2 linked regions of the Candidatus Kuenenia stuttgartiensis genome follow. The main gene of each other region encodes a partner of the protein of the gene in region 2 in a complex. Links are inferred from orthologs where the notes say so. Each region holds a gene or a part of one and is shown on either strand. Other genes may lie near its edges. The genes, in order: accD and accC.

The links.
Region 1: the proteins of accC (region 2) and accD are in contact, whole or in part, in a solved structure (PDB 8UXZ), measured with the Escherichia coli proteins. The link is inferred for Candidatus Kuenenia stuttgartiensis from one-to-one orthologs.

Annotation. Positions count from the first base shown.
Region 1 is NZ_LT934425.1:1,527,140-1,533,566, reverse strand. The notes cover bases 555-3,317. They hold accD (acetyl-CoA carboxylase, carboxyltransferase subunit beta), read right to left. Parts: upstream 2,451-3,317; coding sequence 1,659-2,450; downstream 555-1,658. Other genes in these bases: rpe (ribulose-phosphate 3-epimerase), read right to left, coding at 2,846-3,317; KSMBR1_RS06970 (hypothetical protein), read right to left, coding at 611-1,078. Also shown: KSMBR1_RS06975 (hypothetical protein), read right to left, coding at 90-509; more of rpe, read right to left, coding at 3,318-3,544; KSMBR1_RS06945 (phosphoglycerate kinase), read right to left, coding at 3,606-4,799; gap (type I glyceraldehyde-3-phosphate dehydrogenase), read right to left, coding at 4,974-5,975; KSMBR1_RS20850 (hypothetical protein), read right to left, coding at 6,174-6,341.
Region 2 is NZ_LT934425.1:3,883,894-3,890,544, forward strand. The notes cover bases 2,395-5,381. They hold accC (acetyl-CoA carboxylase biotin carboxylase subunit), read left to right. Parts: upstream 2,395-3,208; coding sequence 3,209-4,555; downstream 4,556-5,381. Other genes in these bases: KSMBR1_RS18090 (M24 family metallopeptidase), read left to right, coding at 2,395-2,477; accB (acetyl-CoA carboxylase biotin carboxyl carrier protein), read left to right, coding at 2,697-3,167; KSMBR1_RS18105 (multiheme c-type cytochrome), read left to right, coding at 4,974-5,381. Outside these bases: chromosomal replication initiator protein DnaA, read left to right, coding at 1-1,325; more of KSMBR1_RS18090, read left to right, coding at 1,410-2,394; more of KSMBR1_RS18105, read left to right, coding at 5,382-5,684; KSMBR1_RS18110 (hypothetical protein), read left to right, coding at 5,764-6,651. UniProt on the Escherichia coli protein: This protein is a component of the acetyl coenzyme A carboxylase complex; first, biotin carboxylase catalyzes the carboxylation of the carrier protein and then the transcarboxylase transfers the carboxyl group to form malonyl-CoA.

The sequences.
Region 1 (6,427 bases), 2.4 Mb from region 2 along the record:
CTTCCCTGATTTTAGATTATGCCTCGGCTGCATCAATAGGGGGGAATGTCGCTTTATTATTCCAATGAATAGTCGTCAGGCATTAAAGATTATTTTAGATTTCCTTTTTCATAGTATTTTATAAGTTTAGATATAAGTTTATCGACGCTGCAATTCTCGATGTCAGCCAATTTATTAAGCTTTTTGAAATTTCCTGTAGAGATTTCTTTGTCCAATACCTTTACAGAACCATCATTCCAGTGAAGTTTATTTCGGTCAGCTAGAATGAATTTTTCCGGGTAGAGTTTTGCCGCCCTCTTTTTCACTTGATTCCATGCTTCATTGATATCGCGTGTAGCAGACATTTGGCCCAACAATCCCATATTGTAGACTATGGTCTCTTTGAAGTTCTTAGTTCCCGCAGGAAGTTGTAAGAGAATTTCCAACATAGCTTCGGACAGTTTGGCTTTAGATAGTCCAGTACCCATACCTGCTCTTCTCATTTCGCCGAACATTTTCTTGTTAAACATTGAACCTCCTTGGCTGTGACTACAAATTATAAATGAATACGACTATTTCTAAGCCTAACTACCAAAATCAACGGCGGCGCTTTTTGCCGTTCTAGCCAAAGCTATTCTCTGTAATAATATGGATCATCAAACATTGATGCCCGTTCATTCCTTTCTGATATGCACCGCATCGGACATACCACACATGCTTCTGTTAGCGAATCCCATGCTTTGGCAGCAATCGTCAATAACTTATCTACAAGTCTATCTCCGATAGCAGGAAAAAATTCCTCAATTGCCTCGTGTCCCAATCTGACATTGGCGATCCGCCCTTCCAGTTTATCAAGAATAACCTTCTTAAGGTGTTTTGCGTAATAAATGCAGAAATTTTTTAACCGGAGATTATCTATTCCCTTTTGATATAACTTCTCCGTTAATCGTTTCTCTTTCGCAAGGAAATGACCAAATCCCTGCGCGAACTCAAACAGAAACCAGTTAATTTTTGTTTTCTCCTTGTCGTTTAAAAAAAAGTGACTCGGAGAAATGTGATTTTTCTCATCACTATTGTTATGATGTCTTGAAATAATCATTATCCTCTCTTCGTATCCTCTCAAAATTTCATGGTAAAAGTATAGAAAAAGAATTCCTAATTTTAATAAAAGCAACAAAAAATCGTATGATATGAGGGACACTTCCTGAATTTTGGATTATGCCTCGGCCGTATTAATAGGGGAAGTGTCACGATATTATATCTGAACGGGTAAAAAATCTTCATCAAAAAAACTGGATTCAGGCTGTGGTGGCGCTTTTATGTTTGATTCCATTGAAAAAAAATATAAAAACTGCGCGAAAGAATTGGTCTGGCGGTGGTTTTTCCTGGCGAAAAATCCACCACCGTTCCGGATACAAAGGAGATACGGCGGTATCATTTTCATGAAATGCGTGTGCAGGTTGCGATAAAAAGGGCGGTACAGGATGCAAAAATTTGTAAACGTGTTGCAACTCATACGTTTCGCCGTAGCTTTGCAACGTATCTAATGAAAAAGGCAGAACCTCAGTAATTGGAGTTCTGCCTATAATTAAGATTGGCTCCTCGGGTAGGATTCGAACCTACAACCTAGTGGTTAACAGCCACCCACTCTACCATTGAGCTACCGAGGAAGATTTTTATTAATTAACATGCAAATATTGAATCAACCTTGAAATTTCATGCTTCATGTTTTTACGATGTACAATCATATCAAGAAAACCATGCTCAAGCAAAAATTCCGCCCGCTGAAAATTACCAGGAAGTGTTCGTTTTATTGTTTCCTGAATTACTCTGGGACCTGCAAAACCAATCAGCGCCTTTGGTTCGGCAATAGTAATATCTGCCAATGAAGCAAAACTTGCCATTACTCCACCCAGTGAAGGATCGGTTAATACCGATATGTATAGCCCGCCCGCCCGTTGAAACCTTGCTATGGCGGCGCTCGTTTTTGCCATTTGCATAAGAGAAAAAATACCCTCCTGCATGCGAGCTCCTCCGCCTGAACCAGAAATAATCACCAAAGGGAATTTTTGATCCATAGCCTTTTCTGTTATGCGGACAATCTTCTCCCCAACCACAGAACCCATACTTCCCATTATGAAGCTGGGATCGGTAATCCCTATCATGATGTCAGCGCCATTCACCTTTCCTTTTCCAACTATAGCGGCCTCTTTCAGTCCGGATTTAAGCTGGTCGGCAGTAACCCTTTCTGGGTATGACATGCGGTCAAAAAAATTCAAAGGATTGGTGGGCTTCATATCAGTCCAATACTCTTCGAAACTGTCTTCATCAAGCAGCAATTTTAATCTGTCCCTGCTAAAAATGCGAAAATGGTAATCACACTCGGGACAAACCTGGAAGCTTTCTTCAACGGTTTTCCTATATACCAAATTTTTGCACCAGTCGCAGCTTATCCATAAGCCGTTTGGCATATCTTTCTTTTTTCTAAAGAACACCATTGAATTGCCATGCCCCCATTAAATTAACAAAAGGGATATTCGCTCCATCATTGGCAAACATTGTTTTTGACCACTTATGCAACGTTTTCCCGTGCAAAATATCCCATATATACTATTGTGAAATACAGAAAAACTAATAACTATTCAGCGTAATTTATTAAACTACCGGAGATCAGAGCGCAACTCGTTTCCAAACAGATACTTCACTATGTTCAGTACAAGGTTTGGGAATGAGCCGTGTATCGTTTACGCTGAATAGTTACAAAAACCGTCAACAAAACAAGAGATAGTTTAAAACTTTTTAACCAAAAAACAAGCTATTTTTATATATTTCCAGGAAACAACTTCTTTGGACAATAAAAAGGAATTTATCTGTTAACAAGATTAACAGCATCTTTTTCCATGGTTTGTTCGGCAATTTGTTTCAGGGATTTAATCGCATTGCCAGGGTCACTCGTTTTAAAAATAGCAGAAGCGGCTACGATTACATTTGCCCCTTGTTTTACTACCTGGGAAATATTGTCTGGTGTAATTCCTCCATCTACCTGAATATCCATTTTATCCGGCGCTTTATCGCGGAGCCTTGCAATCTTAGGCAAGGCAATTGGAATAAATTTCTGGCCAGCAAAACCTGGATTTACCGACATGACGAGCGCCATATCTACCTGATCCAGAAAATTTTCTATCATTTCTACGGGCGTACCCGGATTTAACGATATACCAACTTTCATCCCCGTACTTTTGATCAGAGAAATAATCTCTTTGGGGTTTTTTACCGTCTCAATATGAAATGTAATTATTCCATTGCCTTCCGCCGCCCCGGCAAATGCTTCCACATAACGTTCCGGATGTTCGATCATTAAATGTATATCTAATGGTATATTTGTTATCCGCCTTATCCCCGCAACAATAAAAGGCCCTATGGTAATATTGGGGACAAAATGGCCGTCCATAACATCAATATGAATGAGATCGATTCCCGCCGCTTCAATGCGTTTGATTTCTTCTTCAAAGCGCATGGGATTTGCCGCCAGTATTGAAGCGGATATTTTAATCTTATTTCTCATTCTTCGTATTTCCTTTGTTTTAGCATAGATCAATAGAGAAGTTACGGAAGATGTCCGTATATTATATTTTTTTGTCCGTAAGCGATGCTATCCCGGGGAGATCTCCGCCTTCCAATAATTTCAAAAAAGCCCCTCCGCCGGTTGAAATAAATGATACCTCGTGCGCTTTCCCTGCTTTGTGAAACGCCATGTCGGTATCACCGCCGCCCACTACGGTGGATGCGTGAGAACTTGTTACGATATCTACCATGGCGTATGTTCCTCTGCTGAATGCATCAATTTCAAACGCCCCCATAGGGCCGTTCCATAAAATTGTTTTTGCGTCCTGCAATACCGCGGAAAAAAGTTTTATCGTTGCAGGGCCTATGTCAAGGGCAATCCATCTTTCTGGTATTTCCTGAAATGGCACTACCTTTGTTTCCGCCGTTTTGTCAAATTTTTCCGCCACAACGAAATCCACCGGTAAATATAATTTTGTGCCATTTTTCTTTGTATAATCCATTAGATTATTTGCCGTCTCAATCATACTGTCTTCAACCAGCGATTTCCCAACCGGTATTCCCTGTGCTTTAAGAAAGGTAAATGCCATTGCCCCGCCGATGATGATTTTATCCATCTTTTTGGCAAGATTTTCAAGGATCTTTATTTTGTCAGAGACCTTAGAGCCTCCCAAAATGGCAATAACAGGACGTATAGGATCGTTGACGGATTTTTCAAAATAGTCCAACTCTTTCTTGATCAAAAACCCGGCTGCCGCAGGCACATACCGGACTATCCCGACCATCGAAGCATGATTTCTGTGGCAGTTTCCGAATGCATCCTGTACGAATAAATCACATAAACCCGCAAGCTCTTTCGCAAACCCGGCATCGTTTTTTTGCTCGCCGGGATGAAACCTTAAGTTTTCCAACAGTAGCACGTCTCCGTAATTCATTGCCTCTACCTGTTTTTTTACCTCTTCGCCAATACAGTCCTCCGCAAGCGTGATCTTGACTTTTTCCGTCAGAAAACGTTGCAGACGCCTTGCTACAGGTTTTAAACTGTATTTCGGATTTGCGCCGACGGGCCTTCCCAGATGAGACGCAATAATTACCTTTGCTTCCTCATCCAGCAAATAGTTGATGGTTGGCAATGTTGCGCGAATCCTGGTATCATCGGTTATATTCCCATCTTCGTCTAATGGTACATTGTAATCCGTACGTACCATAACCTTCTTTTTTCTAACCGCCAGGTCTTTTATAAATAGTTTTTTCATTTAAATATTATTATGCTTTAAAATGAGGTTTATTAGAAATAACGCAGGAGAAAAACCGTTTTGGCTTGCAGGAAACTTATTGGAGAAAGCGCTAAATATTACTCGTTTAAATAAATATTCGTTACTTTGCAGGGAATGGGCATTTTTCATTACACAAGAAAACGGATGTTTTTTTTAAAGACGACTCATTAATTCGATCAGGTCAACCATGCGGTTTGAAAACCCCCATTCATTATCGTACCAGGATATTACTTTTGCCATGCGTTTATCAATTACATACGTTAACGCGGAATCGAATATGCTGGAATGTGGATTCCCGATGATATCTGAAGATACAATGGGGTCTCCGCAATATTCAAGGATACCTTTTAAATCGCCTTCTGCGGCTGTTTTCATGGCAGCATTGATTGCATCCCTATCGACCTCTTTTGCAAGCATAACCACCAAATCGGTAACAGAACCATCGGGCACGGGAACCCGCATGGCCAGGCCATCCAACTTCCCTTTCAGTGATGGAATCACCTCGCCGATTGCCTTTGCCGCTCCAGTCGTTGTCGGAATAATATTTATTGCCGCTGCCCTTGCCCTTCTGATATCCTTATGCATGAAATCCAGTATTCGCTGATCATTCGTATATGCATGTATTGTCGTCATAAGCCCTTTTTCTATTCCAAAGTTGTCATGCAATACTTTTGCGAGCGGCGCTAAACAATTCGTTGTGCATGAAGCATTGGACACTATTTTGTGTTCCGGCCGGAGATCTTTATTATTTACCCCGACAACGATTGTTGCGTCTATTTTATCCTTTGCCGGGGCTGAAAGAAGCACCTTTTTTGCACCCGCATCCAGGTGTTTTGAGCAGTCCGACCTTGAGGTAAATATGCCCGTAGATTCAATGACAATGTCTACGCCAATCGATTTCCATGGCAGTTTGGCAGGGTCTTTCTCCATAAGCAATCTGACCTCTTTGTCATTTACCATGAGGGCATTTTCTTTTATTTGTATGCTTCCGTCAAATCTGCCGTGTATAGAATCATATTTCAGCAACATTGCCAGCGATTTTGAATCGGCAAGATCATTTATGGCAACTACATCGATATTATTCCGTTTGGATATTACACGAAATACATTCCTTCCTATCCTTCCAAAACCATTTATTCCTATTCTAACTGACATGTATTGTCCTTATTTTTTGTCCTAAAATATTAAAAATACGTATTTCACTTACCATTTATAGTTTATAAAAAGGGGGGCACTTTTCCCACAGGAAAAGACACGGTATTCTAAGCAGGTAAATATGTTTTGTCAAGTATTTAAAAACCATGGGCTGCTTTTACTTACCGAATAGTCTTAAAATGCGGTACTGGCAAAAAATTAATGTTCGGGTAAGAATTGTGCCAATGCCTGCATCCAGTTCCAAAGCCCATTTTTCATTTCTTCCGCCTCTACGCCATCTTTGAATGAATCTTCATTTTCTTCGATAAAGCAATAGACCTTTCCTAAAAATTCTTTTAATTCAGCGACTTGTTTTAAAATATCCACCTTTATTTCTCCCTCTTAAGCTGGCATAGCCAGTGCCAAACAAGCACGAGATAAAAAATCCGAAGCACGAAATACGAAACAAATTC
Region 2 (6,651 bases):
ATGATATTCTTGAGAATGTCAGAGAGAAATTAGGCCCATTACGATTCAATCTGTGGTTCAAAAATACCCGTCTTGAGTCAATAGGTGATGCTTACGCAAGCATTGCCGTTCCTAACGTATTTACCCAGATGTGGCTGCAGGAGAATTTTTCCGGTTTGTTGAAAGAGGACATAGGGCGGTTTCTGAAGAGGAGCGACCTTGATGTACGGTTTATACTGGACAACAAGCAGGAGAAAGAGATCGTATTGCCGGAAAAGCCTGATGTTGTTGATGAGAAGGGTGCGTATACGGGGAGGAAAGCACTGGGGTTAAACAAGGGTTTGTTGCTGGAGGATTTTGTGATAGGCCCCAATAACCGGCTTGCATATACGGCGGCCCTTGAAATGATAAAGGAGGAGTATCCGCCCTTTAATCCCCTTTTTATTCATGGGAATGTAGGGGTGGGGAAGACACATCTGCTTGTGGGGATATGGAATCGGGTCAGGAAAGAGCAGACGGTGAATGCGGTGTATATGTCTGCGGAGAAGTGGACGAATGAGTTTATCTATGCATTGCAGAAAGGGAAGATGGAGTCATTTAGGCAGAGATACAGGAATGTGGACGTATTTCTGATAGATGACGTTCATTTTTTATCCAACAAGCAGGGAGTGCAGGAGGAGTTTTTGCATACGTTTAATGCGTTGTATGATTCGTCAAAGAGGATAATATTTGCGAGCGATGCCCATCCGAAGCAGATAAGCCAGTTGAAGGAGAATTTGGCGAGCCGGTTTATGTCGGGTATGGTGGCGCGCATAGAGAGGCCGGAGTATGCGACGAGGTTGTTGATATTAAGGACGAAGGCATCGAAGTACGATGTGTATTTTCCGGAGGAGGCGCTGGAGTATATTGCGGAGAAGTTTGATGATAGTGTAAGAGAGGTGGAGAGCGCCTTGGTGACGTTGACGGCGCATGCCAGGTTTAATGACAGAAAGATAGACATTGCGTTTGTCAAAGATGTGTTGAAGGAGTTCTTTTACGGCGACGACAAGGTAGTAAAGGTGGAGGAGATAGAGGGTGCGGTGTTGCGGCATTTTAACATAAGCCGCAGTGACCTTCATTCGAGCCGGAAGGCGAAGACGGTATCGTTTCCGCGTCAGATATGCATGTATTTAATAAAAAATCAGTTGGATTGGTCGTATCAGCAAATAGGGAATTATTTTGGCAACAAGAAACATACGACAGTGATATTTGCGATAAAAAAAATAAACGAAGAATTGAAAAAAGATGACCAGTTTAAATCGTTCCTCGATATACTTATGGAAAAAATTAAAAAAAGTCGTAAATAGACCCTGAGAATGGCGCATGATGTCGAATTAAAAAACAGTGTTAAGCACATTAAAGATGTAATTATTCCTGTAAATTAGATATTTATGAGTTTAGGCGAGATAAAGAAAAAATTAGAAGAAGACGGCGTGGATGGGTTTTTAGTCACGAATGAGATAAATATCAGATACATTACGAATTTTAAAGGTTCTGATAGTGCTCTTTTAATAACACCGGGAAGCGACTATTTATTCACTGATTCCAGGTATATAGAACAAGCACACCAGGATAATCCGGAAATAAAAATAGTAGAAAGAAAGATATCATTGACAAATTCGATATGTGGAAAGATTAAACAACTTAAAATAAAAAAACTTCTCGTCGAGTCTTTATATATTTCAGTAGACCAGTTTAATGAGATTAAACAAAGAATAAATAACATTTGTATGCTTACGGTAAAAGGAATAGTAGAGAATTATAGAAAGCAGAAAACAAAGGATGAATTAGAAAAAATACAGAAGGCTATAGGGATAGCGGAAAAAGCATATACAAATGTTCAAAGCAAAATAAAATATGGCATTACTGAAAAAGATATAGCGGATATTTTAGAATATGAATTGAGGAAACAGGGCGCGGAAAAAAGTTCATTTGATATCATATGTGCCGTTGGTAAACATGCATCAAAGCCGCACGCACGCCCTTCAACAACCATGATTCAAAGAGGGGATACCGTTTTAATTGATTGGGGAGCAAGATTTCAGGATTATAATTCTGACTTGACAAGACTTAAGACCATGGATAGAATATCCCCGAAATTCCGAAGGATATATCAAATAGTGCTTGATGCACAATACCTTGCAATTGGAAGCATAAGGCCTGGCGTAATAGCAAAGAAAATAGATGCCGTTGCAAGGGGTTATATTGAGAAAAAAGGATTTGGAAAGTATTTTGGTCACGGTTTGGGTCACGGAGTAGGGCTAGAAGTTCATGAAGCGCCATTTATTAATAGGAAAAGCAATGAAATATTAAAAGAAGGCATGGTTTTTACTGTAGAGCCAGGCATCTATATTCCCCAATGGGGAGGTGTTAGAATAGAAGATTTGGTATTGGTTACCTCGACGGGATGTGAGGTGTTGAGTAAACTGCCTAAAAAGTTATCGGATATTGACGAATGATTTAACGTGTTCATTGCGGAAATTCTGCAAGACCCTTTTTAACAATAGCCTATATTTATTATAGAAAAGCTATTCATTCAGTAGCCCATCGTTTAATCAATCCTTTATCTCTTCACGTAAGCCCGAAATTTATTTTTTACACATGAAACAATTCGTAATAAGAGATGCTATTTTCGCTTTACTATTTGATAATTACTAAATTTTATATAGGGAAAAATAATGGACATTATAGAGAAAGTAAAGCAATTGATAAAAATTATGGATGAGAGCGAGTTGTCTGAGCTCGAAATTCAAGAGGAAGCGACAAAAATAAAAATAAAAAAGGGGATCTCCGGGTATTCACAAACTATTTCTCACCAGACAATTCCACCATTATATCCGGCGCAAGCCCAACAGATAGAACAGCCATTCGCAATTTCCCGGGAAAATGAAAGCTCTTCTGAGATTTATTCGCCCATGGTGGGAACATTTTACCGTTCTACTGCTCCAGGCGAGAGTCCTTGTGTTGGAATTGGTGATTTCGTAAATGAAGAAACCGTTGTTTGTATCATAGAAGCAATGAAAATTATGAATGAAGTAAAAGCGGAAATGGTAGGTGAAATTATTGAAATATATGTACAAGATGGGGAGGCCGTTGAGTATGGGCAACCGCTCTTTCGCGTCCGACAGACAAAGAAAGCGACGATATAAGTGGACTCGAATCATTTCAAATAATTAAGGAAGAAGGAAATATGTTTTCCCGGATAATGGTTGCAAATAGAGGTGAAATTGCTTTGAGAATCATTAGGGCATGCCGCGAAATGGGGATAGAGACTGTCGCTGTTTGCTCAAAATCGGATGCAAATGCCACTTATTTAAAGCTAGCCGATATCGTAGTGTGTATTGGACCTGCTGATGCGGAAGGTAGTTATTTAAATATTCCGAGCATCATCAGCGCTGCAGAGATCACGGATATAGAAGCAATCCATCCTGGGTATGGTTTTTTATCGGAAGTGAGTCATTTTGCGGAAGTTTGTGAATCGTCAAATATCGTATTTATTGGCCCGAAATCTGATGCATTGAGGAAGCTTGGCAATAAGACTGAAGCAAGGAAAATTGCAATAGAAAACAAGGTCCCTGTTGTTCCCGGAAGTTTGTCTGTAATAAAAAGTCAGCAGGAAGCGTTAAGCGTTGCACATGAAATAGGTTTTCCCGTAATCATTAAAGCTTCTTTAGGGGGCGGTGGACGGGGAATGCGGGTAGCTCATAATGATATAAGCCTCATTAATTCATTGACTATTGCCCAAAGAGAGGCTAAGGCTGCATTCAAGGATTCGTCTATTTATATAGAAAAATATATTGAAGATGCACGTCACATTGAGGTGCAAATAGTTGGAGATAATTACGGGAATATTATACATTTGGGCGAAAGGGACTGCACCATGCAGCGAAGACACCAAAAACTAATCGAAGAGTCCCCTGCACCATACATTACCGATCGGGCGCGGGAAGATATTTGTAAGGCTGCCATAAAAATGGCAAAATCCATTAATTATACAAATGCCGGAACTGTTGAATTTTTATTAGATAAGGAAAATAATTATTATTTCATAGAGGTGAATACACGTTTGCAGGTAGAACATCCGGTTACGGAAATGGTGACGGGAATAGATTTAGTGAAATTACAAATAAAGATTGCCAGTGGAGAGAGATTAAATATTAAACAGAAAAAAATTCGCAGTCAGGGGGTTGCTATAGAATGCAGGATCAATGCAGAAGATCCTTATAATGATTTTCGGCCGCAACCGGGGAAGATCACAAATTATCATCCTCCAGGAGGGAGAGGGGTTAGGGTGGATTCTCACATTCACTCCGGCTATGAAATCCCGCCGTACTATGATTCATTAATCGCTAAGTTGATTGTACATCAAAACACACGTGAGGAAGCAATTGCCTGTATGCGTAGGGCATTGAGTGAATACGTTATCGAAGGAGTGAAAACTACCATTCCGTTACAATTGGATTTAATAACACATCCTCAATTTGCAAATGGGAATATAAATACAAATTTTGTCGATAATCTTATGGCAAAAACTTAAATGGTAATTTTATTGATTTGGAAAACAATTTTTAGTTGACACAATAAAAAAACCATGCTAGTGTATGCATCTACGTCCGATTATTCATTTCAAAAATTGCGATATGATGGCTTACTAAGCATAAGGGGTGTAATTATTTGAGATAAGGCTTGGAAATGTTTTTCAGCAAGCACCGCAATTCTATGCATCATTAAACTTCATATATACTTAGTTTCTCGATCTAATTCTTCATAAGTGGTAAAATTAATGGGTTTGGCAGATGTACTAAAGATAAATTATCATTAAAAAGGTTTGTGGTGATGCTATACGAGTATCGATTGTTGTGATTGGGTTAAGTTTTATTGTTTTAGGAGTTTCATATTTTTTAAGATTTTAATAGTTTAAGGTTATTTTTTGATTATGTGAAAGGAGCATTTAGATGTTAAGAGGAAGAGTTTACAAGTCATTATTTGGTGGTTTGGTAATTTCATTTTGTTCTATTTCATTTGCAGTATCTGCGAAAGCAGCTGAGCCTAAATTTGTTAGTAATGCCGGCTGTAAGTGTCACATGTCTAAGGGATGTTATGAAGGGGAAGAATACAAAGAGAGATTGCATTCAAATACTTGGGAAAAAAGGTTGCAGGGGACAGCGGACGAAGATAATCCTGAATGTTTGAAGTGTCATGCAACGGCTGTGGGAGCGAAAATTAAGAAAAAATTTGGGGATAAAAAATATTTGCCAAATGTGCAGTGTGAGGCGTGCCACGGTGCCGGAGAAGAATATGAAAAGGTGAAGAAAAACTATCAGGGAAAGGGAAAGGACGCCTTTAAAGAATTGTTAAAGAAAGACCCTCTTCTTGCAAGAAAAGCACAATATGACGCCGGCTTGATTGTTGCGGGCATAAATGGACCTGCTACGGTGAAAGAACAATGTCTGCAATGCCACTGGGAGAGCGCTGATGCTAAGAACAAGTGTCCTAAAACAGATAAAGTGATGGATTATAAAGAATATTTTAAGAAGGATGACCACCGCGACGAAGATGATATTGACCTTGTAATTAAGAAGCTCTCTGATGCAGATAAGAAGAAATGGGCGGACATCTTGCCTAAAGACGATATGCTTTATTTGCCCTATAAGAAAAAACATTGATGGGTTTTGAGTTGTTACTTGAGTTATTATATCCCGATGGGTACCCCCAGTGTGGGAAAGGGACAGGAAGAGAAAGATTATGAAATTAAAACAATTACTACGATTTATTAGACCGGGGTGTTTTTTCTTTATTGCTCTTGTTTCTGTAATAGGATTATGTTCTCGGGCCGCAGTACTGATTGCGGCCGAGAACGAAACATGTTATGGTTGTCATGCAGATCCGGAAAAAATAGAAAAGACCGAGAAGGCTAGGATTGACCCGGTTACGGGTGAAATTGAAGTTGTTTCTTTGATGATTGATAGGGAGGTTTTTGATAAAACTGCACATGGTGGAACAGACTTTTCCTGTACAGATTGCCATGCTTCATTGGAAGAGGCCGAAGATGATGACATTGCGGAAAATGGGCACAAACCTAATCTTACGCCTGTTGACTGTATAACATTTTGTCATGACGACCCTGCTGCGGAATATTATGAAAGTAAGCATGTTAAGTTGATGAAGGAGAATGATAAGGACGTACCTACGTGCAAGCATTGTCATGGAGGGGTTACTTATCATTTTTCTATATACGGAGAAAAAGCCCCGATGAATGTTCTTAGGGAAACTGACCCGCTACACAGAAAGTTGACAATAGATACATGTGGTTCTTGTCATGAAGAGCATCTTGCCAGCTATAGGAATAACGCACATGGTCAGGTTACTGCGCTTGGACATACCGCAACGGATGTGCCTGTATGCTTTGATTGTCATGGAAAACACACTATTCTCAACTCGTCAGAACCTGAGTCTATGGTTGGACAAGACAACATAATTAAAACATGCGGTAGTTGTCACGCAAATGCAAATGCAAGCTTCGTGAAACATGTTGAACATCCTCAGATAAAAAATTTAAATTATTACAAGACCTTGCTTGCTGCAGCAAAAAATTATCGCAAAGATCCTGAAGCGTTGAAGAAAGTAGTTAAA